DNA from 4 places in the Rhizobium sp. ZK1 genome. Region 1 is predicted to be linked to each of the others. Evidence: predicted binding sites of a transcription regulator. Region 1 holds the regulator's gene; each other region holds the start of a gene.

Evidence for each region. The regulator PhoB, encoded in region 1, activates phosphate uptake and scavenging genes when phosphate is short. The targets are predictions, from matches to a motif close to TGTCATNNANCTGTCAT.
Region 2: ACK9YZ_RS05110 (alpha-D-ribose 1-methylphosphonate 5-triphosphate diphosphatase) is a predicted target of PhoB. The motif match lies at 1,592-1,608, and genes of this name have one in related genera.
Region 3: ACK9YZ_RS05875 (esterase-like activity of phytase family protein) is a predicted target of PhoB. The motif match lies at 3,002-3,018, and genes of this name have one in related genera.
Region 4: ACK9YZ_RS14940 (PhoX family protein) is a predicted target of PhoB. The motif match lies at 1,987-2,003, and genes of this name have one in related genera.

The regions. Positions count from the first base shown of each region.
Region 1 covers NZ_CP180586.1:152,068-157,837, forward strand. Annotated here, with positions in the region: gene pstB (phosphate ABC transporter ATP-binding protein PstB) at 1-603, shown strand, start outside; gene phoU (phosphate signaling complex protein PhoU) at 648-1,361, shown strand; gene phoB (phosphate regulon transcriptional regulator PhoB) at 1,488-2,171, shown strand; gene ACK9YZ_RS00775 (hypothetical protein) at 2,392-2,562, opposite strand; gene ACK9YZ_RS00780 (GcrA family cell cycle regulator) at 2,904-3,434, opposite strand; gene ACK9YZ_RS00785 (aspartate aminotransferase family protein) at 3,858-5,057, shown strand; gene argF (ornithine carbamoyltransferase) at 5,102-5,770, shown strand, end outside.
Region 2 covers NZ_CP180586.1:990,448-996,217, reverse strand. Annotated here, with positions in the region: gene purN (phosphoribosylglycinamide formyltransferase) at 1-254, shown strand, start outside; gene ACK9YZ_RS05110 (alpha-D-ribose 1-methylphosphonate 5-triphosphate diphosphatase) at 366-1,535, opposite strand; gene ACK9YZ_RS05105 (NUDIX domain-containing protein) at 1,670-2,263, opposite strand; gene ACK9YZ_RS05100 (molybdopterin-containing oxidoreductase family protein) at 2,260-4,449, opposite strand; gene ACK9YZ_RS05095 (23S rRNA (adenine(2030)-N(6))-methyltransferase RlmJ) at 4,467-5,336, shown strand; gene ACK9YZ_RS05090 (glutathione S-transferase) at 5,393-5,770, shown strand, end outside.
Region 3 covers NZ_CP180586.1:1,151,351-1,157,120, forward strand. Annotated here, with positions in the region: gene lon (endopeptidase La) at 1-2,260, shown strand, start outside; gene hupB (DNA-binding protein HupB) at 2,470-2,745, shown strand; gene ACK9YZ_RS05875 (esterase-like activity of phytase family protein) at 3,071-5,272, shown strand; gene ACK9YZ_RS05880 (LysR substrate-binding domain-containing protein) at 5,353-5,770, opposite strand, start outside.
Region 4 covers NZ_CP180586.1:2,896,859-2,902,628, forward strand. Annotated here, with positions in the region: gene ACK9YZ_RS14940 (PhoX family protein) at 1-1,898, opposite strand, end outside; gene ACK9YZ_RS14945 (aspartate aminotransferase family protein) at 2,147-3,475, shown strand; gene ACK9YZ_RS14950 (alpha/beta hydrolase family protein) at 3,634-4,692, shown strand; gene ACK9YZ_RS14955 (HD-GYP domain-containing protein) at 4,799-5,710, opposite strand.

The sequences.
Region 1 (5,770 bases):
ATGAACGACACGATCGACGGCTGCCGGGTCACCGGCAAGATCACGCTCGACGGCGATGACATCTACGATCCCGATATCGACGTCGTCGAACTTCGCGCCCGCGTCGGCATGGTGTTCCAGAAGCCGAACCCGTTTCCGAAGTCGATCTACGAAAACGTCTCCTACGGCCCGCGCATCCACGGCCTCGCCAAGTCCAAGGCAGACCTCGACCAGATCGTCGAGTCCAGCCTGCAGCGCGCCGGCCTCTGGAACGAAGTCAAGGACCGCGTGCATGAATCGGGTACCGGCCTTTCCGGCGGTCAGCAGCAGCGCCTGTGCATCGCGCGCGCCGTTGCCGTCAGCCCGGAAGTCATCCTGATGGACGAGCCCTGCTCGGCGCTGGACCCGATCGCGACTGCAAAGGTCGAAGAGCTGATCCACGAGCTGCGTGAAAACTACACCATCGTCATCGTGACGCATTCCATGCAGCAGGCCGCCCGCGTCTCACAGCGCACGGCCATGTTCCACCTCGGCAATCTGGTTGAGGAAAACGATACCGACAAGATGTTCACCAATCCGGACGATCCGCGCACCCAGGACTATATCATGGGCCGGTTCGGCTGATTTTGGCGATGTGAAGCCTTCCCGATTTTCGAGGACAAAGCCCCATGGCATCGACACATATTTTTTCCGCCTATGACGACGATCTGAAATTCCTGTCCCGGCGCATTTCCGAGATGGGTGGTCTTGCCGAACAGATGGTCGGCGAGGCCGTCCGTGCGCTGGTCAACGGCGATACGGCGCTCGCCCAGAAGGTCATTTCCGACGACGTCATCCTCGATCACGCCGAGCGTGAGATCAATGACAAGGCGATCGTCACGATCGCCCGTCGCCAGCCGATGGCCTCCGACCTTCGCGAGATCATGGGTTCGATCCGCATCGCCGCCGACCTCGAGCGCGTCGGCGATCTTGGCAAGAACACCGCAAAGCGCGTCATCGCCGTCCAGAGCACCGGCGTTCCCCGCAAGCTTGCCCGCGGTCTCGAGCATCTCTCCGAACTGGCGCTCGTCCAGCTCAAGGAAGTGCTCGACGTCTACACGACGCGTTCCGCTGACAAGGCCAAGTCCATCCGTGAGCGCGACGACGAGATCGACGCGATGTACACCTCGCTGTTCCGCGAACTCCTGACCTACATGATGGAAGATCCGCGCAACATCACGAGCTGCACGCATCTTCTCTTCTGCGCCAAGAACATCGAGCGCATCGGCGACCATGCGACCAATATCGCCGAGACGATCTACTACATGGCAACCGGCGCCCAGCCCGAAGGCGAACGTCCGAAGGACGACAGCTCCAACACCGTTGGCGCCGTCACCGAGTAATCCTGATCTGCCGATTGCATGCGCGCCCGCGCGGGCGCGCATGGGTGCAGCCAATTCCGAGTTCCTGCATGATCCCTGCTTAAATCACCCCCGGTTTAAGGATCATGCATTAGGAGACTGACACGCATGATCCCAAGAGTTGCAGTTGTTGAAGATGAAGAGGCGCTGAGCGTGCTTCTCCGCTACAACCTCGAAGCGGAAGGTTTCGAGGTGGATACGATCCTCCGTGGCGACGAGGCCGAAATCCGGCTTCAGGAGCGCACGCCCGACCTGCTCATCCTCGACTGGATGCTGCCGGGCGTTTCCGGCATCGAGCTCTGCCGCCGGCTGCGCATGCGGCCGGAGACCGAGCGTCTGCCGATCATCATGCTGACGGCGCGCGGCGAAGAGAGCGAACGCGTTCGCGGCCTCTCGACCGGCGCGGACGACTATGTCGTCAAGCCCTTCTCGACGCCGGAACTTGTCGCCCGCGTCAAGGCGATGCTGCGTCGTGCCCGTCCGGAGGTTCTTTCCAGCGTTTTGAAGTGCGGGGATATCGAGCTCGATCGCGAAACCCATCGCGTTCATCGCAAGAGCCGTGAAGTCCGCCTCGGCCCGACCGAGTTTCGCCTGCTCGAATTCCTGATGTCGTCGCCGGGCAGGGTCTTCTCCCGCTCGCAGCTTCTGGATGGCGTCTGGGGCCATGATATCTATGTGGACGAGCGCACCGTCGACGTCCATGTCGGCCGCCTGCGCAAGGCGCTGAACTTCTCCAACATGCAGGATGTCATCCGCACCGTTCGTGGCGCGGGATATTCCATGGAAGCCTGATCCGAGTGATCGGAGGTCCAGACGGGTCGCTCGCTTGCCGGGCGGCCCGTTTGTCTATTCGGCTGCGTTTTTAGGAGTAGGCGTTGCCTCGCTCACACTTTGACCGACATGTTTCTTGCATCGCGAGGGCTGAAGCCATGATGGGGAGGGCTGCTATGCGCCATCAGGAGACGTTGGCTTCGGCTCGCTCGTGCGGCCACCCTTGTCTCCCTTGATGTGATCATGGGGAGCTCAGGTCCAGACCGAGCATGCTGCTAAGGACAAAGGCGAGGAGCCCCACGCCGAGTAGCGCCAGCATGAAGACTGCGGCCATCTTGCCGCCCGTGCGCAGTACCGCTTGCCGCTCCCCCATCTCGCTTCGATCGTAATGCCACTTGATGGCGAAGAACATGGCCGTTCCCAACGCGAGAACCTTGAACGTAACAAAGACTACAGGGACCCAATCCATATCAGAGACTCTCATGTGCACCAGCTACGCGCCTTATGATCCCATCTTAGGCAAACGCATACGTCCTATTGTGCAAGGCTGATATGTAACAGCGGGGGCGGTTTCCTGGCCTGTATCGTCGGGTTCGGGAATGACCGCTTAGGGCCGCCAGAAGGCTTTGAGCACTTATTGCCCCACCGACCAGTTCCACGGCAGGAGTTCTGCGACGGGCAGAAAAATTTCGCCCCCCCTGCGCGTCAGCGAAGAGGGGCGACGAAATGCTGCATTTCTGGGCAAGGCGTGGATCAGGCGACCCGGACAGCCTTGCGGCGTTCGCTCATCGGCTGATAGGCGAGACGCTGGTGGTAGTTGCAATAGGGCGATGAATCCGGGGAGTCGCAGCCGCAGAAGTAGAAATCGTCCTTCATCGGATCGCCGACCGGCCATTTGCAGGTGCGTTCCGTGAGTTCCGTCAGGCCGAGGCGACGGGAGATAGGCACGACCACGTTTTTGGCCGGTACATATTCCATTTCCTCGACAGTTTCGATCTCGATCTCTTCCTTCAGGACAGTTGCGCCCTGCTGACGGGTAACGGTGCGGGTGGTGATGCGAGACGCATAGTTCGGGGCGCGGGGAGCCGAGGTATTGCGCTTCGGTGCACGCGCAGCGGTTGCCGTGCCGCCGGCCTTGGCGCGGCCAGGAAGACTGAGCCGGTGAACCTTGCCGATAACAGCGTTTCTACTGACGCCGCCAAGTTGCGCTGCGATCTGGCTGGCGCTCAGCCCCTCCGACCAAAGCTTCTTGAGCTTTTCGACACGCTCGTCTGTCCAGTTCATGCCCTGTCTCCACCTTTCGCGTTGGTGATGGCAGAATCCCTCACCGTTGCCTCGGAAACTTCCAAAGCAAGAAACGCCCGATCAATTTTGGTGACTAGTTCCGCCGCATGCAGTCTAGTAATTGAACTTTAACCTAGTGTGAGCCTGACTCTGTGACAAGAGTCGCAGGAATCCGATGAATCCGAATTCGTAGTTTTCCCCAACTTGCTTCCCGACAGAGTCATTTCTGCAACATTAGCTGTTGATAGACCTGTAAAGCCGATTACCGGCTTGACGCATGCGCTAAATCCTCAGTTTTGTTGACATTGCAGTGCGAAAAGTAAATAGTGGGCCGGGCCGCCGAAAGGCGGCATTTTTAATTTTTCGGACCTGGTTTTCTTAGCCGGAGTCCGGTGCCCCGGAACCTGATCAGGAGATCGCGCCATGGCTGAAGCCTCGCCGCTTTATGACACCTATTCTCGTGCCCCATTGCGGTTCGAGCGAGGTGAAGGCGTCTGGCTGATCACCGACACCGGCGAGCGATATCTGGATTTCGGCGCGGGCGTTGCCGTCACATCGGTGGGGCATGGCAACCCGCATGTCGTGGCCGCGCTCAAGGATCAGGCTGACAAGGTCTGGCACCTTTCGAACGTCTACGAGATCCCCGGCCAGGAGAAGCTTGCCAAGCGGCTGACGGATGCCACCTTCGCTGACAAGGTGTTCTTCACCAATTCCGGCGCTGAGGCTCTGGAATGCGCGATCAAGACGGCGCGCCGCTACCAGTTCTCCAAGGGCCACCCCGAGCGCTTCCATATCATCACCTTCGAAGGCGCCTTCCACGGCCGGACGCTGGCGACCATCGCCGCCGGTGGCCAGGAGAAATATCTCGAAGGTTTCGGTCCGAAAACCCCTGGATTCGATCAGGTACCCTTCGGCGATATCGAGGCTGTCCGCGCCGCGATCACCGAAAAGACGGCCGCCATCCTCATCGAGCCCGTGCAGGGCGAGGGCGGTGTCCGCCCCGCGACGTCAGAATTCATGAAGGCGCTCCGCCAGCTCTGCGACGAGCATGGCCTGCTGCTGATCCTCGATGAGGTCCAGACAGGTGTCGGCCGCACCGGCAAGCTTTTCGCCCATGAGTGGTCGGGTATCACGCCTGATATCATGGCCATCGCCAAGGGTATCGGCGGCGGTTTCCCGCTCGGTGCCTGCCTTGCAACGGCAGAGGCCGCGTCCGGCATGAAAGCCGGCACGCATGGCTCAACCTATGGCGGCAACCCGCTTGCCATGGCTGTCGGCAGCGCGGTGCTGGATATCATCCTGGCCGACGGCTTCCTGCAGCATGTGCGTGATGTCGCCCTCGTTTTCCGCCAAGGCCTTGCCTCGCTCAAGGATCGTTATCCTGACGTAATCGAGGATGTCAGGGGCGAAGGTCTGCTGCTCGGCATCAAGGCCGCTATTCCCTCGGCTGAGCTGTTACAGGCGATCCGCGCAGCACATCTTCTGGCAATCCCGGCGGGCGACAACGTCATCCGTCTGCTTCCGCCGCTGGTCGTAACCGCAGAGGAGGCGCGCGAAGGGATTTCCCGTATCGAGCATGCCGCCGAAAGCATCCGCGCCGCCAAGGTCAAGAAGACCGCTTGATAGGATATTGCCCCGCCCGCCGGCGGGCGTAGCAGGTAAAGAACATGGCTTCCCCGAAACATTTCCTCGATCTCTCCGCAGTCACCGCATCCGACCTCAGAACCATCATGGAGGATGCCAAGCTGCGAAAGCAGGCATTCAAGGCCGGCACCGCCGACAAGCCGCTCGCCGGCAAGATGCTGGCCATGATCTTCGAGAAGCCGTCGACCCGAACCCGCGTCTCCTTCGATGTCGGCATGCGCCAGCTCGGCGGCGAAACGCTGTTTCTGTCGGGCACCGAAATGCAGCTCGGCCGCGCCGAGACGATCGGTGACACCGCCAAGGTTCTGTCGCGCTATGTCGATGCGATCATGATCCGCACGACCGAGCACAGCCGTATGCTGGAGCTCGCCGAGCATGCCACCGTGCCTGTCATCAACGCGCTGACGGACGATACCCATCCCTGCCAGATCATGGCCGATGTCATGACTTTCGAAGAGCATCGCGGCCCGATCAAGGGCAAGACGATCGCCTGGACGGGCGACGGCAACAACGTGCTGCATTCCCTGGTGGAAGGAGCCGCCCGTTTCGGCTACCGCATGAACATGGCCGTACCCCTTGGTTCCGAGCCGAAGGATCACTATCTGAACTGGGCCCGCAATGAGGGCGCCGAAATCATGCTCTACCATGATGCTGACCGTGCGGTCGCCGGCGTCGATTGCGTGGTGACCGAT
Region 2 (5,770 bases), 840 kb from region 1:
GCACCGTGCATTTCGTCACCGAAGGCATGGATGAAGGCCCGGTCATCGGCCAGGCCGCCGTGCCTGTACTTGCGGGCGATACGGCGGAAGCGCTGGCAGGACGCATACTGACCATCGAGCATCAACTCTATCCGCAGGCGCTCAAGCTCTTTGCCGAAGGCAAGGTGAAGATGGAAGGCGGGAAGGCAGTCGGGGCGGCAGCTTCCACCGCCGCCGCCCCCAAATCCCAGCTTATTTCGCTGATCGGCGACTAGAGAACTTTCGTTTTTCTTCGAATCACGAAAGCGCTCTATCTGCTTGTTTGTACGCAATTCCGGGCGCAAAACCGCTGCACACTTTTGCTGGAATTGCTCTAAACCCTGACCTCAGGCCGCAAGGGTCTGCAGCGGGTGCAGCGTGCCGTCGCTGTAGATGAACTGGCCGCCGCGGAAGGTGGCGCGGATGCGATGAACGTCACCCGGCTCGATCACAACCGTATCGGCGCGCTGGCCGACGGCGATCTCGCCGCGGTCCATCAGGCCGGCTGAACGGGCGGCATTCGCCGTCGCCATGGCGACGGCAGCGGGAAGACCACCCTCAACCATTTCCGCCAGCTTGAAGATGCCGGGCACGAAGGCAGCCGGATGGTAATCGGCAGCGATCACCGTCAGCAGGCCCGCCTTTGCGGCGTCGAGCGCGCTCAGATTGCCGGACATGGATTTGCCGCGCAGTGCATTCGGTGCGCCCATCAGTGTCCAGAGGCCGCGGCGGCGGGCTTCTTCGGCGGCAGGCAGCGTGACCGGGAATTCGCTGATCGTGACGCCGAGAGCGAACATTTCGATGACCTTTTCGACGCTGTCATCGTCATGAGAGGCGAGCGAGAGACCATGCTTCTTCGCGAGGGCTACGATATGCTTCAGCTTGGCATCGATCTCGGGATTGTCACGCATGGCGATGCGCTTGGCAACGACCTCCGCAGCCATTTCCTCCGATATGGCGCGGCGCTCGGAAATGCTCAGGATATAGCTCTTGATGTCGTTGTACTGGCCCTGCCCCGGCGTGTGGTCGGTCAGCGAAACCATGTCGATATGGCCGGCTTCCAGCAGCCGCTCCAGCGTCGGTGCCGCACCGATATTGGTGATCTCGTAGCGGGCATGGACACGGTGATCGATCAGCAGGTTATCGCGCAGCGTGTTGATACCCTCGATGACGGCCGAGGTCGTCTCCAGCGAACGGACATGGCCGTAGACGCTTTCCGTCGCGAAGGAGACGGCGGCAAAAGCCGTCGTTACGCCGGCAGCGGCAAGCTTCTTGTCGAGTTCGTGTATGCCGAAATCGATCGGCATCTGGGCGTTCGGGCGCGGCGCGATCTCGCGCTCGATCATGTCGCCATGCAGATCGACGAAACCGGGCATCAGCAGACGCCCGCCGCCGTCAATGACGGCATTGGCGACCGGCTCCGGCCTGATTTCGGCGATCACGCCATCTTCAATCCGCACGGAACCTTCACTCACCACCTCGCCTGGGAGAACGAGGGTGAAATTGCTGAGCCACATGGGCTTTCTCCTGACGTATCCGATGATTGTCAAATGGCAGCGCTTAGTCCCGCTTCGTGACAATTGGATGAAGAATTCCAAGGAATTCAGGCGGTGCGAATGGCCCCCAACCGTCACGCTTCAAAGCCGGACTTTCAGGCGCCAAGCAGGCTCTTGTTTGCCACCGTCCATTGCAGCAGCATGATCGTCTTGAGATCGATGATCTCTCCTTCTTCTATCATCGCGAGAGCCTGCGGCAGCGGGATTTCCAGCACTTCGATATCCTCATGCTCGTCTTCCAGCCCCCCGCCGTCGGACGTGCGGTCGGCGGTATCGATTGCCGCTGCGAAGAAATGCACGATCTCGGTGATGGAGCCCGGTGCTGTGTAGGATCTGAACAGGAAGCGGATATCGCGAACCGTGTATCCCGTCTCTTCCATCGCCTCGCGACGGATCGCGGCCTCGGGTTCATCGCCGTCGAGCAGGCCGGCCGGGACTTCGATCATCCAGGCGGGATCGCCGTTCACATGGGCCGGCAGGCGGAACTGCTTCACCAACACGACCACGTCACGCTTGGGATCGTAAAGAAGGATACAGGCGGCGGGCGTGCGGTGATAGACCTCGCGTGGCAGGCGATGGGTCACGCCATTCCGGTCGGTGTAATCGATCCGGTAGCTGGTCAACTTCGTCCAGCCGTCGGACAGGATTTCCTTGCCGACGATTTCCACTTTTGCCTTAGATTGCGTCATATGACGTCCTTGCGAAGCCAGACCTTGTTGTCATGGACGGCAGCACCGCCATAGGGCGCAACGGGATCGGCACCGGTGAGAACGTTGATGCCTTCGCCATCGACATGCGCCTTGTTGGGCCAAAGGCCCTCTGCAATCAAAACGCCTGGCTTGACCTCGGTCGTTACGCGGGCGTGGATCCGCAGGTCACCGCGCATATTGCCAATACGGACGAGGTCGCCATTGCCGACACCGTTCGCCTCGGCATCGACAGGGTTGATCATCACTTCCGGACGGCCTTCCTTCTGGCGTGAGGTCTTGGTTTCCGAGAAGCTCGAATTCAGGAAGTTGCGCGCCGGCGAGGTCGCCAGGCGGAAGGGATGCTCGGGATCGGCGAGCTCGATGACATCGACCTGATCCGGGAAAGGCGGTAGCTCTGCGTAGGGGCCGAGCGCGCCGACGGAAGCCGGCGGCTTGTTCGGGGCGGGGTCGTTCACCCAGTCCGGCCGGAAATGGAACTTGCCGTCGGGATGGGCGAAGCCATTGAGATAATGTGCTTCTTCGAAGGCGGGCTGGCGGTCGAACCACTTATGCTCGAGGAAATAGTCGTAATCCGGCAGATTGCTCGCGGCCAGCACGCGGTCGACCAACTCGCGCGCCGTGAAACCGAAGCCGGGGCGATCGGCGACGCCGAGGCGTTTTGCCAGTTCTTCGATCACGAACAGGTTGCTTCGCACCGTCGGCGGCGGTTCGACGAGCTTCGGGCCGAGCAGGATGTGGTTCTGGCCGCCGGCGCGGTAGATATCGTCATGCTCGACGAACATGGTGGCGGGAATGACGATATCGGCCATGTCGGCCGTCTCGGTCATGAACTGCTCATGGACGGCGACGAAGAGATCGTTCCGGGCAAAGCCGCGCTTCACCAGCCGCTGCTCAGGAGCGATGTTCACTGGATTGGTGTTCTGGATCAAGATGGCCGTTACAGGACCGCGATGGCGGAGTGCCAAGGCATCGCCGGTCAGCGCACGGCCGATCTGCGACTGGTCGATCATGCGGATGTCGGCATCCTTCATCGATTTGCCGGTCAGCTCCGCATTGTTCATGCGGAAGATATCGCTGTTCGAATGGAAGGCGCCGCCACCCTCATATTGCCAGGAGCCGAGCACGGTGGCGACCGAGGCGGCGGCATGCATGGCGACCGCGCCATTGCGCTGGCGGGTAAAGCCGTAACCGAGGCGGAAGAAAGTCTTTTTGGTCGTGCCGACGAGTTTGGCGAAGGCTTCGATCTCCTCGACCGAAAGACCGGTGATGGCGGCGGCCCATTCCGGCGTCTTCGCCTTCAGATGCGTTTCGAGGCCGGCGGGATCGTCGGCGTATTTCGCCATGTAGGCACGGTCGGCATAACCGTCGCGGAAAGCGATATGCATAACGGCGCAGGCAAGGGCTGCATCGGTGCCGGGCTTGACGATGAGGGCCATGTCGGCCTGCTTCATCGTCGGATTGTCGTAGATGTCGATGACGACGATCTTGGCGCCACGCTCCTTGCGCGACTTGATCGCGTGGGTCATCACGTTGACCTGCGTCGCAACCGCATTGGTGCCCCAGATGACGACGCAGTCGGTGCGGGCCATCTCCCGCGGGTCCGGGCCGCGCAGCATGCCGGTCGCCATGGTGAATCCGGTCCAGGCGGGGTTGGTGCAGATCGAGGAAAAGAAGCCGGAATAGCACTTGGCGTGGCGCAGGCGCTCGATCGAGTCGCGCTGCACCCAGCCCATGGTGCCGGCGTAGAAATACGGCCAGATCGCTTCGCTGCCATCCTTCGCCTCAGCCTTCACGAAGGCTTCGGCAATCTCGTCCAGCGCATCATCCCAGGAGATCTGCTGCCATTGCCCTGCCCCCTTGGCGCCGGCGCGGCGCAGCGGATGCATCAGGCGATCGGGATGATAGAGGCGCTCGGCATAACGGGCGACCTTGGCGCAGATGACGCCCGATGTATAAGAATGATCGTTGGCGCCCCGGACGCGACCGATGCGGCCGTCCTCCGTAATATCCACCTCCAGCGCGCAGGTGGAGGGACAGTCATGCGGACAGGCCGTATGACCGATCCGGGATTTGGCGTTGATGGGGGTCGCAATGTTCATGCGATTTCTATATGCCAAGGCTCGACCGCCCAAAAGGCACAAAAACTCCCAATGATCCGAATTCATAACAGGCATCAGCGAAAATGAACTATCGCCACATCTACCATGCAGGCAATTTCGCCGATGTCCTGAAGCATGCGGTGCTGGCGCGTTTGATCCGCTATATGCAGAAGAAGGACGCCGGCTTTCGGGTGCTCGACACGCATGCCGGCATCGGCCTCTACGATCTCTCTTCCGAGGAAGCGCAGAAGACCGGCGAGTGGCAAGGCGGTATCGGCAAGCTGCTGGAGACCGATCTCGGACCGCAGGTTTCCGAACTGCTGGAACCCTATCTCTCCGCGATCCGCGAACTGAACCCGCAGGGTGGCCTGCGTTTCTATCCGGGCTCCCCAAAGCTTGCGCGCATGCTGTTTCGCCCACAGGACCGGCTTTCGGCGATGGAGCTGCACCCGGAGGATTTTGTTCGCCTGCATCGCGTCTTCGAAGGCGATCACCATGCGCGCATCACCGAGCTCGACGGCTGGCTGGCGCTCGGCGCGCATCTGCCGCCGAAGGAAAAGCGCGGTATCGTGCTCGTCGATCCGCCTTTCGAGGAGGACGGCGAATATGAGCGGTTGGTGGATGGCCTCGCCAAGGCTTACCGGCGTTTTCCGGGTGGTACCTATTGCCTCTGGTATCCGCTGAAGAAGGGCGCACCGATCAAGGACTTCCATGAGGCGCTGCAGGCGCTGGACATTCCGAAGATGCTCTGCGCCGAACTTGCCGTGCGCAGCGACCGCGAGACGACGGGGCTGACCGGCTCGGGACTCATCATCGTCAACCCACCCTTCACGCTGAAGGATGAGTTGCACCAGTTGCTGCCGGCCCTGAAGGACCATCTGGCGCAAGACCGTTTCGCCTCGCAGCGTGCCTTCTGGCTGCGCGGCGAGACGAAGCCTGCCAAGGCCGATTGACCGAATCTGCGGCGCGGGGGAATAGTCCCGGCCATCCGCATTTCAAAAGGTGCCCCATGAAGCTTCTCTGCTCCCCGACCTCCCCTTTCTCCAGCAAGGTGGGCATGGCCGCCCGCTATCTCAGCCTCGACATTGCGCAAATTCGGGTCGATACGAATGCGGGACCGGCGATCCTCGTGGACAACAATCCGCTCGGCAAGATCCCGACGCTGCTGACGGATGACGGCGTTTCCATCTTCGACAGCATCGCCATCATGCATTACTTCGACCGGATGACGAAGGGCGCGCTCTATCCTTCCAAGAAGGGCAAGCGCACGGACGCCGAAGTACTGGAAGCACTCTGCGACGGCGTCTGCGACTGCCTGCTCGCGATCGTCTACGAACGCCGCTTCCGCAATGAAGAAAAGGTGCATCAGCCCTGGATCGACCGGCAA
Region 3 (5,770 bases), 1.0 Mb from region 1:
GCTGGTCACCCAGATCAACGCCAGCGACGACGATCCGGACCCGTCTGCGATCCACCGCGTCGGTACGGTCGCGAATGTGTTGCAACTCCTGAAGCTGCCTGACGGCACAGTCAAGGTTCTGGTTGAAGGCCGCGCCCGCGCCGAGATCGACAGCTACACGAGCCGCGAAGATTTCTACGAAGCCCTCGGTCATGTGCTCGAAGAGCCGCATGATGATCCGGTCGAGCTGGAAGCGCTCTCCCGTTCCGTCGTCTCGGAATTCGAGAGCTACGTGAAGCTCAACAAGAAGATTTCGCCCGAGGTTGTCGGTGCAGCCAGCCAGATCGACGACTATTCCAAGCTCGCCGATACGGTCGCCTCGCACCTGTCGATCAAGATCACCGAGAAGCAGGAGATGCTGGAAACCACCAGCGTCAAGGCCCGCCTCGAAAAGGCTCTCGGCTTCATGGAAGGTGAGATCTCGGTTCTTCAGGTCGAAAAGCGCATCCGCTCGCGTGTCAAGCGCCAGATGGAGAAGACCCAGCGTGAATACTACCTGAATGAGCAGATGAAGGCGATCCAGAAGGAACTCGGCGACGGCGAGGAAGGCCGCGACGAGATGAGCGAACTGGAAGAGCGCATCGCCAAGACGAAGCTGTCCAAGGAAGCCCGTGAAAAGGCTGACGCAGAGCTGAAGAAGCTGCGCCAGATGAGCCCGATGTCGGCTGAAGCCACCGTCGTGCGTAACTATCTGGACTGGCTGCTCGGTATCCCTTGGGGCAAGAAGTCGAAGATCAAGGCCGATCTCAACAATGCCGAGAAGATCCTCGAAGCCGATCACTTCGGTCTCGACAAGGTCAAGGAGCGCATCGTCGAGTATCTGGCGGTCCAGGCACGCGCTACCAAGATCAAGGGTCCGATCCTGTGCCTCGTCGGCCCCCCGGGCGTCGGCAAGACCTCGCTCGCCCAGTCGATCGCCAAGGCAACCGGCCGTGAATATGTCCGCATGGCTCTCGGTGGCGTCCGTGACGAAGCCGAAATCCGCGGTCACCGCCGCACCTATATCGGCTCGATGCCCGGCAAGGTCATCCAGTCGATGAAGAAGGCGAAGAAGTCCAACCCGCTCTTCCTGCTCGATGAAATCGACAAGCTCGGTCAGGACTATCGCGGCGATCCGTCTTCGGCTCTGCTGGAGGTGCTCGACCCGGCTCAGAACTCGACCTTCATGGACCACTACCTGGAAGTCGAATACGACCTGTCGGACGTGATGTTCATCACGACGGCGAATACGCTGAATATCCCGGCTCCGTTGATGGACCGCATGGAAGTCATCCGTATCGCCGGCTACACCGAAGACGAGAAGCGCGAAATCGCCAAGCGGCACCTGCTGCCGAAGGCCATCAAGGAACATGCGCTGCAGCCGAGCGAATTCTCGGTCAGCGACGATGCCCTGATGGCAATCAGTCAGCAGTATACCCGCGAAGCCGGTGTTCGTAACTTCGAGCGCGAACTGATGAAGCTCGCCCGCAAGGCGGTCACCGAGATTATCAAGGGCAAGACGAAGTCGGTTCATGTAACGGCCGAGAACATCGACGATTATCTGGGCGTTCCGCGCTTCCGCCACGGCGAAGCCGAGCGTGAGGATCAGGTCGGTGTGGTTACGGGACTTGCCTGGACGGAAGTCGGCGGTGAACTGCTGACGATCGAAGGCGTCATGATGCCCGGCAAGGGCCGCATGACCGTCACCGGCAACCTGAAGGAAGTGATGAAGGAATCGATCTCGGCAGCGGCATCTTACGTCCGCTCGCGCGCCGTCGATTTCGGCATCGAGCCGCCGCGCTTCGACAAGAGCGACATCCACGTGCACGTGCCGGAAGGCGCCACACCGAAGGATGGTCCCTCGGCCGGTGTCGCCATGGCAACCGCGATCGTCTCGATCATGACCGGTATTCCGGTCAACAAGGATGTGGCAATGACGGGTGAGATCACCTTGCGTGGCCGTGTCCTGCCGATCGGTGGCCTGAAGGAAAAGCTGCTCGCGGCGCTTCGCGGCGGCATCAAGAAGGTGCTGATTCCGGAAGAGAACGCCAAGGATCTGGCAGAGATTCCGGACAATGTGAAGAACAGCATGGAGATCATTCCGGTCTCCCGCATGGGCGAAGTGATCAAGCATGCGCTGGTCCGCCGCCCCGAGCCGATCGAATGGGATGGCACGGTCGAGACGCCTGTCATCGCCACGGTCGAAGGGCTTGATGATGCGGGCGCCGCCATAGCTCATTGAGCTGGTGGCTGCCACATTTGTGCCCAATTGTTGCAAATCAACAAAAAGGCCGGCGGAAACGCCGGCCTTTTTTTGTGAAAACGTCATGTAGACGCTTGCTTTTCCTTGATTTGCAGGGCTTTTGGGTTCTCGGCGGGCCTGATGAAAGCGATTTCTGCGCCTAGCTTACAGATCGAGTTGTTTCAAACCATTTAGAAAGGGGTGGAAACATGAATAAGAATGAACTCGTGTCCGCAGTAGCCGAAAAGGCTGGACTGACGAAGTCTGACGCAGCATCTGCCGTCGACGCAGTTTTCGATGTTGTGCAGGCTGAGCTGAAGAACAAGGGCGACATCCGTCTCGCCGGCTTCGGCAGCTTCACGGTTTCTCATCGCGCTGCCACGAAGGGCCGCAACCCGTCGACCGGCGCCGAAGTCGACATCCCGGCACGCAACGTGCCGAAGTTCACGCCCGGCAAGGGCCTGAAGGACGCCGTCAACGGCTGATACGAGATTGTCCGCCGGTCGTAAACGAGAACGGCCGTGCAGGATTTTAAGGGGTTCGGCATTGCCGAACCCCTTTTTCTTTGGCCGCGTGCCGCATGCAGTGCTTCGTTTTGCGATGATGACGTTCTCAGGGCGGGGCCGGCTATTTGTGGCTGGGCGCCGCACTCATCCTCGGCGCATCGCTTTTCATCATGCGCAACGAGATGCGCCGGGAGAGGGAATCGGGCTGACGCAAACTGTATAAAATGTCGCAGGCTGTCATGTCTCTGTCATGGCAGTCCCGCAAAAACCCTCTGTTCGATTCTTTCGACATTGGGGGATTTCAATGACAACTTTCTCGTGCAAGGCAGCGCTCGCCGCCCTGCTTCTCGCATCTGTTGCCTTCCCGGCAGGGGCTGAGCCGGTTTTTAACCGCATCGCCTCTTTCCCGGTCGCGACCAACCTGCCGGCCGACAAGGACAAGCTTTCGACCACCTCGGCCGAGATCATCACCGCTTCGCAGGATGGCAACACGCTGATCTACAGCGACAGCCCGCTCGGCGCCATCGGCTTCATCGACATCACCGATGCCAAGGCCCCCAAGGCCGGCGGCGCGCTGATGATGGATGGTGAGCCGACCTCTGTCACGACAGCAGCCAGCAAGGCGCTCGTCGCCGTCAACACCGGCGAAAGCAAGCAGAAGCCGTCGGGCCGCCTGGCGATCGTCGACATCGCCACGAAGAAGATCGACGCGACTTGCGATCTCGGCGGCCAGCCCGATTCGATCGCTCTCAACAAGGACAGGACGCTCGGCACGATCGCGATCGAAAACGAGCGCGATGAAGAGGTCAACGACGGCAAGATCCCGCAGATGCCGGCGGGCGACCTCGTCGTCTTCCAGGTCAAGGCCGATGGCACCGTCGATTGCGGCACGATCAGGCATGTCGCCCTGACTGGTCTCACAGGCGTTGCCCCCGAAGATCCGGAACCGGAATTCGTTGCCTTCAACAACCAGAACGAAATCGCCCTGACGCTGCAAGAAAACAACGAGATCATCATTCTCGACGGTGCGACCGGCACGGTGAAGACGCACTTTACCGCTGGCGGCGTCGACCTTTCGGGCGTCGACAGCAAGCGTGATGGCGCCCTGAAGTTCACCGGCGAGAAGAAGGGCGTCCTGCGCGAGCCGGATGCCGTAAAGTGGCTGGATGACAACCGTCTCGTCGTCGCCAACGAAGGCGATTATGAGGGTGGCTCGCGCGGCTTCACCATCTTCGACAAGACCGGCAAGGTTCTCTTCGAATCCGGCAGCTCCTTCGAACGCGCCGTGGCCGCGCTCGGCCATTATCCGGAAAGCCGGTCCTCGTCGAAGGGTGTCGAGCCGGAAGGTCTGGAAGCCGCCAGGTTCGGCGATGACAATCTGTTCTTCCTGCTCGCCGAGCGCGCTTCCGTCGTCGGCGTTTACAAGGATACGGGTGCTGATCCGGAACTGCTGCAGATCCTGCCGTCGGGCATTTCCCCGGAAGGCGCGATTGCCATTCCGCAGCGTAACCTGCTTGCCACCGCCAACGAACTCGACCTCGGCAAAGATGGTGGTACGCGTTCGCACGTCATGATCTACGAGCGCAGTGAAGGCGAGAAGGCCTATCCGCAGATCGTTTCTGCCGAGAAGGACGGCAACCCGATCGGCTTTGCAGCCCTTTCGGGACTCGCCGCCGTTCCGGGCAAGCCGGGCATGCTCTACGCCGTCAGCGACAGCGTCCTCGGCTCGCAGCCGACGATCTACACGATCGACGCCACCAGGAAGCCGGCCGTCATCACCGACGCGCTCGTCGTCAAGCGTGACGGCGCTCCGGCACAGAAGCTCGACATCGAAGGCATCGCTGCCGCTGCCGACGGCTCCTTCTGGCTGGCTTCGGAAGGTTATACCGAGCGGCTCATGCCGCACGCGCTTTACAACGTCACTGCCAAGGGCGACATCAAGACCGAGATCGCTCTGCCGAAGGAACTGCTCGCCAACGAAATCCGCTATGGCTTCGAAGGTGTGACGATCGTCGGCACTGGCGATGACGCAACGCTGTGGATGGCCGTTCAGCGCGAGTGGAACGATGACGAGAAGGGCTTTGTCAAGCTCCTCTCCTATAACCCGAAGAAGAAGGAATGGGGCGGCGTGCGCTACCCGCTCGACAAGACCGAGAGCGGCTGGGTCGGCCTCTCCGAAATCACTGCCCAGGGCGACAGCGTCTACATCATCGAACGCGACAATCTCGTCGGTGATGCAGCCAAGCTGAAGAAGCTCTACAAGGTCGCAATCTCCGACCTGAAGCCGGGCAAGCTCGGGGCCGAACTGCCCGTCGTCAAGAAGACGGAAGCCCATGATTTCATCGGCGATCTGAAGTCGGCCACCAATGGCTACGTTCTCGACAAGCTGGAAGGCTTCGCCTTCGACGCATCGGGCAAGCCCTATGCCGTGACCGACAATGACGGTGTGAGCGATTCTTCCGGCGAGACCCTGTTCTTCCCGGTCAACCTGACCGCCACGAACTGAGTTCGTAGTCCCATGAAATGGAAAGGCCGGACTCTTGCCCGGCCTTCTTCTTGGCCGCCCGCGCTGACGGCTTGACGGCGTTAAGCCATGAATTTGGGCAGTGCGGCGGCCAAAGCGTCGACGGCAAGACGGATCCTGAGCGGCAGGTGCGGTGTCTGCAGCCACAGCGCATGGCAGTCATAGAGAAATTCCGGCTGACCTGGCAGCAAGATTTCGAGCGCTCCAGCCTGCACGCGGTCGCGAATGAGCCAGTAAGGCAGCCAGGAAAGCCCCATGCCGGCTGTTGCAGCATCTGCAATCGCATCGAGATCATCGAGCCGCAATCGGCCGTTCGGCCGAACTTCTACCGGAGCATGGTCTTCATGCGGGAAGATCCATGGGCTGAAGCGCGCGGAGCGTGCGTAAATGATTGCATCGTGCTTGCCGATATCTTCGATCTTCTCCGGTCTGCCATGCGCGTCGAGATAGCTCGCCGAGGCGCAGACCACCATGCGCTGG
Region 4 (5,770 bases), 1.8 Mb from region 1:
TCCGGCCAACTGGTGCCGGCATCTTCCATCGAGGTCGCATCTTCGTTGTCGGCCATGCGCAATTCGCCCGGATGCTGGACCGAGAGGAAAACGCTGGAGCCGTCGGACGTGAAGGTCGGCGAGCAGGTCTCCGAACCGACAGGGGCGATATAGATGAGCTTCGGCAGGGCGCGGCCCGGACCTTCCGTATCCATCACATAGACGGAATCGGCGATGCCTTCCGGTGGCGGACCGTCGGTGGTCACCCAGAGGCGGCCCGCCGGATCGACGGCAAGGTTGTCGGGATCGGTGAACCAGCCAGCCGAGGTGGTCGCCGGGTGGAACATCGCCTGGTCTTCGGGCTTTGACGGATCGCCGCAGAGCACGAAAACGTCCCACTTGAAGCTTTCGGCCGCATAATCCGGCTTATCCGGACCGCCAGGAGCTACCAGCTCCAGCAGATGCCCATGCGGATTGGGGCCGCGCGGATTGGCGACGTTGACCTGTTCCTTCTCGTCGTCACCCTGCCCCTTCGGCAGGCGGTCTTCGTTCTCCGTCATGGCAACATAGAGCTTGCCGGTGCCGAGATGCGGGATGAAGCCTTCCGGCCCATCCATCGGCGTAGCACCTACGAGGTCCGCGGCGGCGCGTGTCGCAAGAACCACATCTGCTTGTGTCTTGAAGCCGGCTTCCGCCGTCAGCGGGCCTTCGCCGGCGACCAGCGGGATCCAGCGCATCGTGCCGTCGCTTTCGAACTTGGCGACCGACAGCGTACCGTGGTCGAGCAGGTCCTTGTTGGCGGCGCGATCATTGGGGTTCCACGGATCGCGGGTGACGAAGCGGTAGATATATTCGAAATCGTCATCATCGCCCATGAACACCACGACGCGTCCGTCAGGGGCGACGCAACATTGCGCGCCTTCATGCGTCATGCGGCCGAGCGACGTGCGCTTGACCGGCTTTGCCGAGGGATCGAACGGATCGATTTCGACGACCCAGTCGAAGCGCATCCATTCATTCGGCTCCTCCTCGAACTTGAAGCGCGGCTCGACGCGGCTGACGGAATAGATGTCGTTCTCATCCTCGTCCCAGCCCTGTCGCTCGACCAGTTCCTGGTTCGCCAGCTTGGTATAGTCGCCGGCAAAAACGTCCATTGCGCCTTCTTCGCCCGAGAGCATCGTGCCCCAAGGCGTGATACCGCCATTGCAGTTCGAGATCGTGCCGAAGACCATCTTGCCGGTCGGGTCAGCCTTGGTCTTGAGGCGATCGTCGCCGGCGGCCGGGCCGGAAATGCCGATTTCCGTGCTCATGTGGATGCGGCGGTTATATTTGCCGTCCTTGACGACCTGCCACCGGTTGCCGTCCTTGCGCACTTCGAAAACCGAGACGCCGACAGCGGCCATCACCGCCCGGATCTGGTCCTCGGTCATCTTCTCACGGTAATTGTCCGCCGTCAGTCCCGGAAACATCAGGAAGGGCGTGGCATATTCATGGCTGACGACCATCAGGCCATGATCGGAGCTCTTCTCGCCCCAGGGCAGCGGCAGGAACTGCGTGAAATCGTTGTTGTAGCCGAACTGGCGCTCGGCGGTCTTGCCGTCGAGCTTGGCGACATCGAATTCCGGGCTGTCGTTGAAGAGTGCGTCACCCCAGCGAATGAGGATCTGGCGCTCGTAACCATCAGGCCAGTGGTCGGCAGCGTCACGCACACGCTTCAGTTCGGGGAAAGTAAGCGTCGACTCGGCGGCTTCAGCCTTCCTTGCTTCGAGCGCCGGCGCAAAAGCGGCTGCACCCATGGCTGCGATGAAGCCCTTCAGAACGGTACGGCGACGAACGCCTTCTTCGAGAATGGTGCCGTAGCTCGGCGCAAATGCACGCCGCGGATTGGGACGCGGTCTGGTCTTCTGGCGGTCCGTCATGACTACCTCCGGTAAAATGGTTGAATTTCAAGGAAATGAATGGAATGCCCTCGGCCATTGCGGCCATCGATTTTTGTAGCGATGCCGGGCGAAGGATTGATGACGCCCGACGTGTCCGGGAACATCAGAAGGCGACGCTTCTCTGGCTTGACGCCTTGCCGGGCGCTGATAATTTGACCGGGCAGTAAAAATATAATCGGCGCCAAGCTTAAAACGGGAACGGCCTCCCCAACGGCCAGGAGAACAGCATGTCCAATCGCCTGAATGCAACGCCAAACGACCTTCGCGCCTTTTGGATGCCCTTTACCGCGAACCGTCAGTTCAAGAAGGAACCGCGCCTCTTCGTGGGTGCGAAGGATATGTATTACCAAACCCATGACGGCCGTCAGGTTCTGGACGGTACGGCTGGCCTCTGGTGCGTGAATGCCGGACACTGCCGCCCGAAGATCACCGAAGCGATCCGCGAGCAGGCGGGCGAACTCGACTACGCCCCGGCCTTTCAGCTCGGCCATCCCAAGGCTTTCGAACTCGCCAATCGCCTGGTCGACATCGCACCCGAGGGCATGAACCATGTCCTCTATACCAATTCCGGTTCTGAATCGGTCGAAACGGCGCTCAAGGTGGCGCTCGCCTATCACCGCGTGAAGGGCAATGGCTCACGCTTCCGCCTGATCGGCCGCGAGCGTGGCTATCACGGCGTCAATTTCGGCGGCATCTCCGTCGGCGGCATCGTCACCAACCGCAAGATGTTCGGCACGCTGCTGACCGGCGTCGACCACATGCCCCACACTCATCTGCCCGGCAAGAACAACTTTACCCGCGGCGAACCCGAGCATGGCGGCGATATCGCCACCGAACTCGAGCGCATCGTCACCCTGCATGACGCGTCCACCGTCGCCGCCGTCATCGTCGAGCCGGTCGCCGGCTCCACCGGCGTTCTCATTCCGCCGAAGGGCTATCTGCAGAAGCTGCGTGAAATCTGCACCAAGCACGGCATCCTGCTGATCTTCGATGAAGTCATCACCGGATTCGGCCGCCTCGGCGCACCCTTCGCCGCTCAGTATTACGACGTGAAGCCCGACATCATCACCACCGCCAAGGGTCTGACCAACGGCGTCATCCCGATGGGCGCCGTCTTCGTGACCTCGGAAATCCATGATGCCTTCATGAACGGCCCCGAGCACATGATCGAGTTCTTCCACGGTTATACTTATTCCGGGAACCCGATCGCTTCGGCCGCAGCACTTGCGACGCTCGACACCTACAAGGAAGAAGGCCTGCTGACCCGCGCAGCCGAGCTTTCCGACTACTGGGCCGACGCGCTGCACTCGCTCAAGGATTGCCCCAACGTCATCGACATCAGAAATACGGGCCTCATCGGCGCCATCGAGCTCGACCCGATCGCCGGCGAGCCGACCAAACGCGCCTTCACGGCCTTCCTCAAGGCTTACGAAAGCGGCCTGCTGATCCGCACGACGGGCGACATCATCGCGCTCTCCCCGCCGCTGATCATCGAGAAGAAGCACATCGACGAGCTCTTCGGCAAGCTGCGTACGATCCTGCAGAACAATATCTGAACTCGATCGTCCTGATTGAATGCATCTTTCTGATTGAATTTAAGGGCGAGGCTCAGGCCTCGCCCTTTCCTTTTGATGTCGGCGACCTTGATCGCGTTATCGGTCTCCGGTGTGACGGATTTCCTGCAGACAGGGCAAATCAACCCTATGGAGATCTCATGCAAAGACTTGCCATCCTTCTCTCCTTCACCCTGTTACTGGCACCGGCAGCACATGCCGGAACCGGCTTTCGCGAAACCACCCTGCCTGTCAAAAACGCCGATCGTCCTGTCCATGTCAGCATCTGGTATCCAACGGTATCGGACGTCACCCCGGTCCTTCTCGGCGAAACGCCAGCCTTTATCGGCCAGCCCGTCATCAGGGATGCCGAACCCATGGCCGGCCCGCATCCGCTGGTCGTACTCTCCCATGGTTACGGTGGCAGCTGGCGCAACCTCGCCTGGCTCGCCGCCGATCTCGTGGAAGCAGGCTATGTCGTGGCCGCACCCGATCATCCCGGCACGACCACATTCGACATGCGAAAGCCCGATGCCATCGAACTATGGAAGCGCCCCGGCGACCTCAGCCGCACGATCCACGCCCTGCTCGACAATCCCGATCTTGCGGGCGGCGTGGCATCCGATCGGATTGCCGCCATCGGCCATTCACTCGGCGGCTGGACGGTCGTCGAACTGGCGGGCGGCCGCTTCGACGCGGCCAAGGTGGCGAAGAACTGCATGGCTGAATTCAGCCCGATCTACTGCAGAATATTCGAGGCGCTCGGCATCGGGCGCAATGCAGCCTCCGATGCAGCGATGGCCGCCGATCTCAGCGACCCGAGAATCCGTGCCGTCGTGACGCTCGACCTCGGACCCGGCCGCGGGCTGACACCAGAGAGCCTCGCGGCAATCGATGTTCCCGTCATGGTGCTGGGCGCTGCTGACGACGTCGATGGAGACACGGCAACCAAGGCGGACATAGCCGCCACGAACAAGGATTCCGGCTACCTTGCCCGCTATCTGCCGCCAGCGACGACCACCTACACTCTTATCCCCGGATCGCTGCATTTCAGCTTCATGCAACCCTGCAAGCCCGGCGCAGCAGAACTGATCGAGAAGGAAGCGCCAGGGGAGAGCATCGTCTGCCGGGATGGCGTCGGCGCAGATCGCGGAACGATTCACCGGCAGGTTTCCAACATGATCACGGATTTCCTGGGAAAGGCGCTCGCCGATCAATAGAGTAGCTTCCTTGTCCTGCGCGCTTTCGGGGTGCCACGGATCACGAAGAAACTCGGCCTGCGGCGGATCAGATCCCCGCAGGCCTTGTGTGACGAGACAGATACGCTCAGGAAACGGAGGCGATCGACAGGCAGAGGGCGAATTTTTTGACGAGCCGGCGATCGAAATGCCCTTCATTGGCCAGCATCCAGCTCAGCGCCTCCTTCGCGCTCCACGCAGCCTTGTAGGGGCGCGCCGAAGTAACGGCGTCATAGACATCGCAAATCGCGGCGAGACGTGCGTGAAGGCTGATCTCGCCGTGGGAGAGCTTGCGCGGATAACCCTTGCCGTCAATGCGTTCGTGATGGTTCAGGCAGACGTCGAGGACGATTTCCGGCATGCCCTCCTGGCGCGACAGGATCGCATGCCCTTTCGCCGGATGATCTCGGATCAATTGGATCTCGTCCTCATTCAGGCGTCCTTCCTTGTTGAGCACTTCAAGAGGAATTTCGAGCTTACCGACATCATGCAATAGCCCGGCCGTGCCGAGCGTCTGCACCAGTTCCTCGTTCAGTCCGAGATGACGGCTGAAAAGGATCATCAAGGCACTGACCGAAAGGGAATGCAGAAAGGTTACTTCGTCCTTGGATTTCAGCCGGGTAACGCTGATGAAGACGGCCGGGTGGTCATCCATTGATTTGGAAACGGAGGAAATTACCGGCTCGACCTGATCGACGGCGATCGCATCTCCGCCTTGCAGCCGACCGAAGACATTTTCCAGCACCTCGACCGATTTCTGAATGGTCTCGCGCGCTGCCCTGACGTCGATCTCGATCTTATGTGAGGTGTTCCTGACATCGAGGCCCTTGGTCGTGTTGATCACGACGCCCGTATCCGCGCACTCGTTAAGCTTCAGCGTATCACTCTCACGTCGCAGTAAGAACCGTCGCCGAGATAGAAGAGGATCTTGCCAGATGCCCTCGACCATCTCGATGAACATTCCGGTTCGTACCTGCCTGGCTTCAATACGCTTGAGCATCCAGATATCTGTTCCCGTTATATGCCTGTATCGATAAATCGGATACTTTTTCGCACCGCA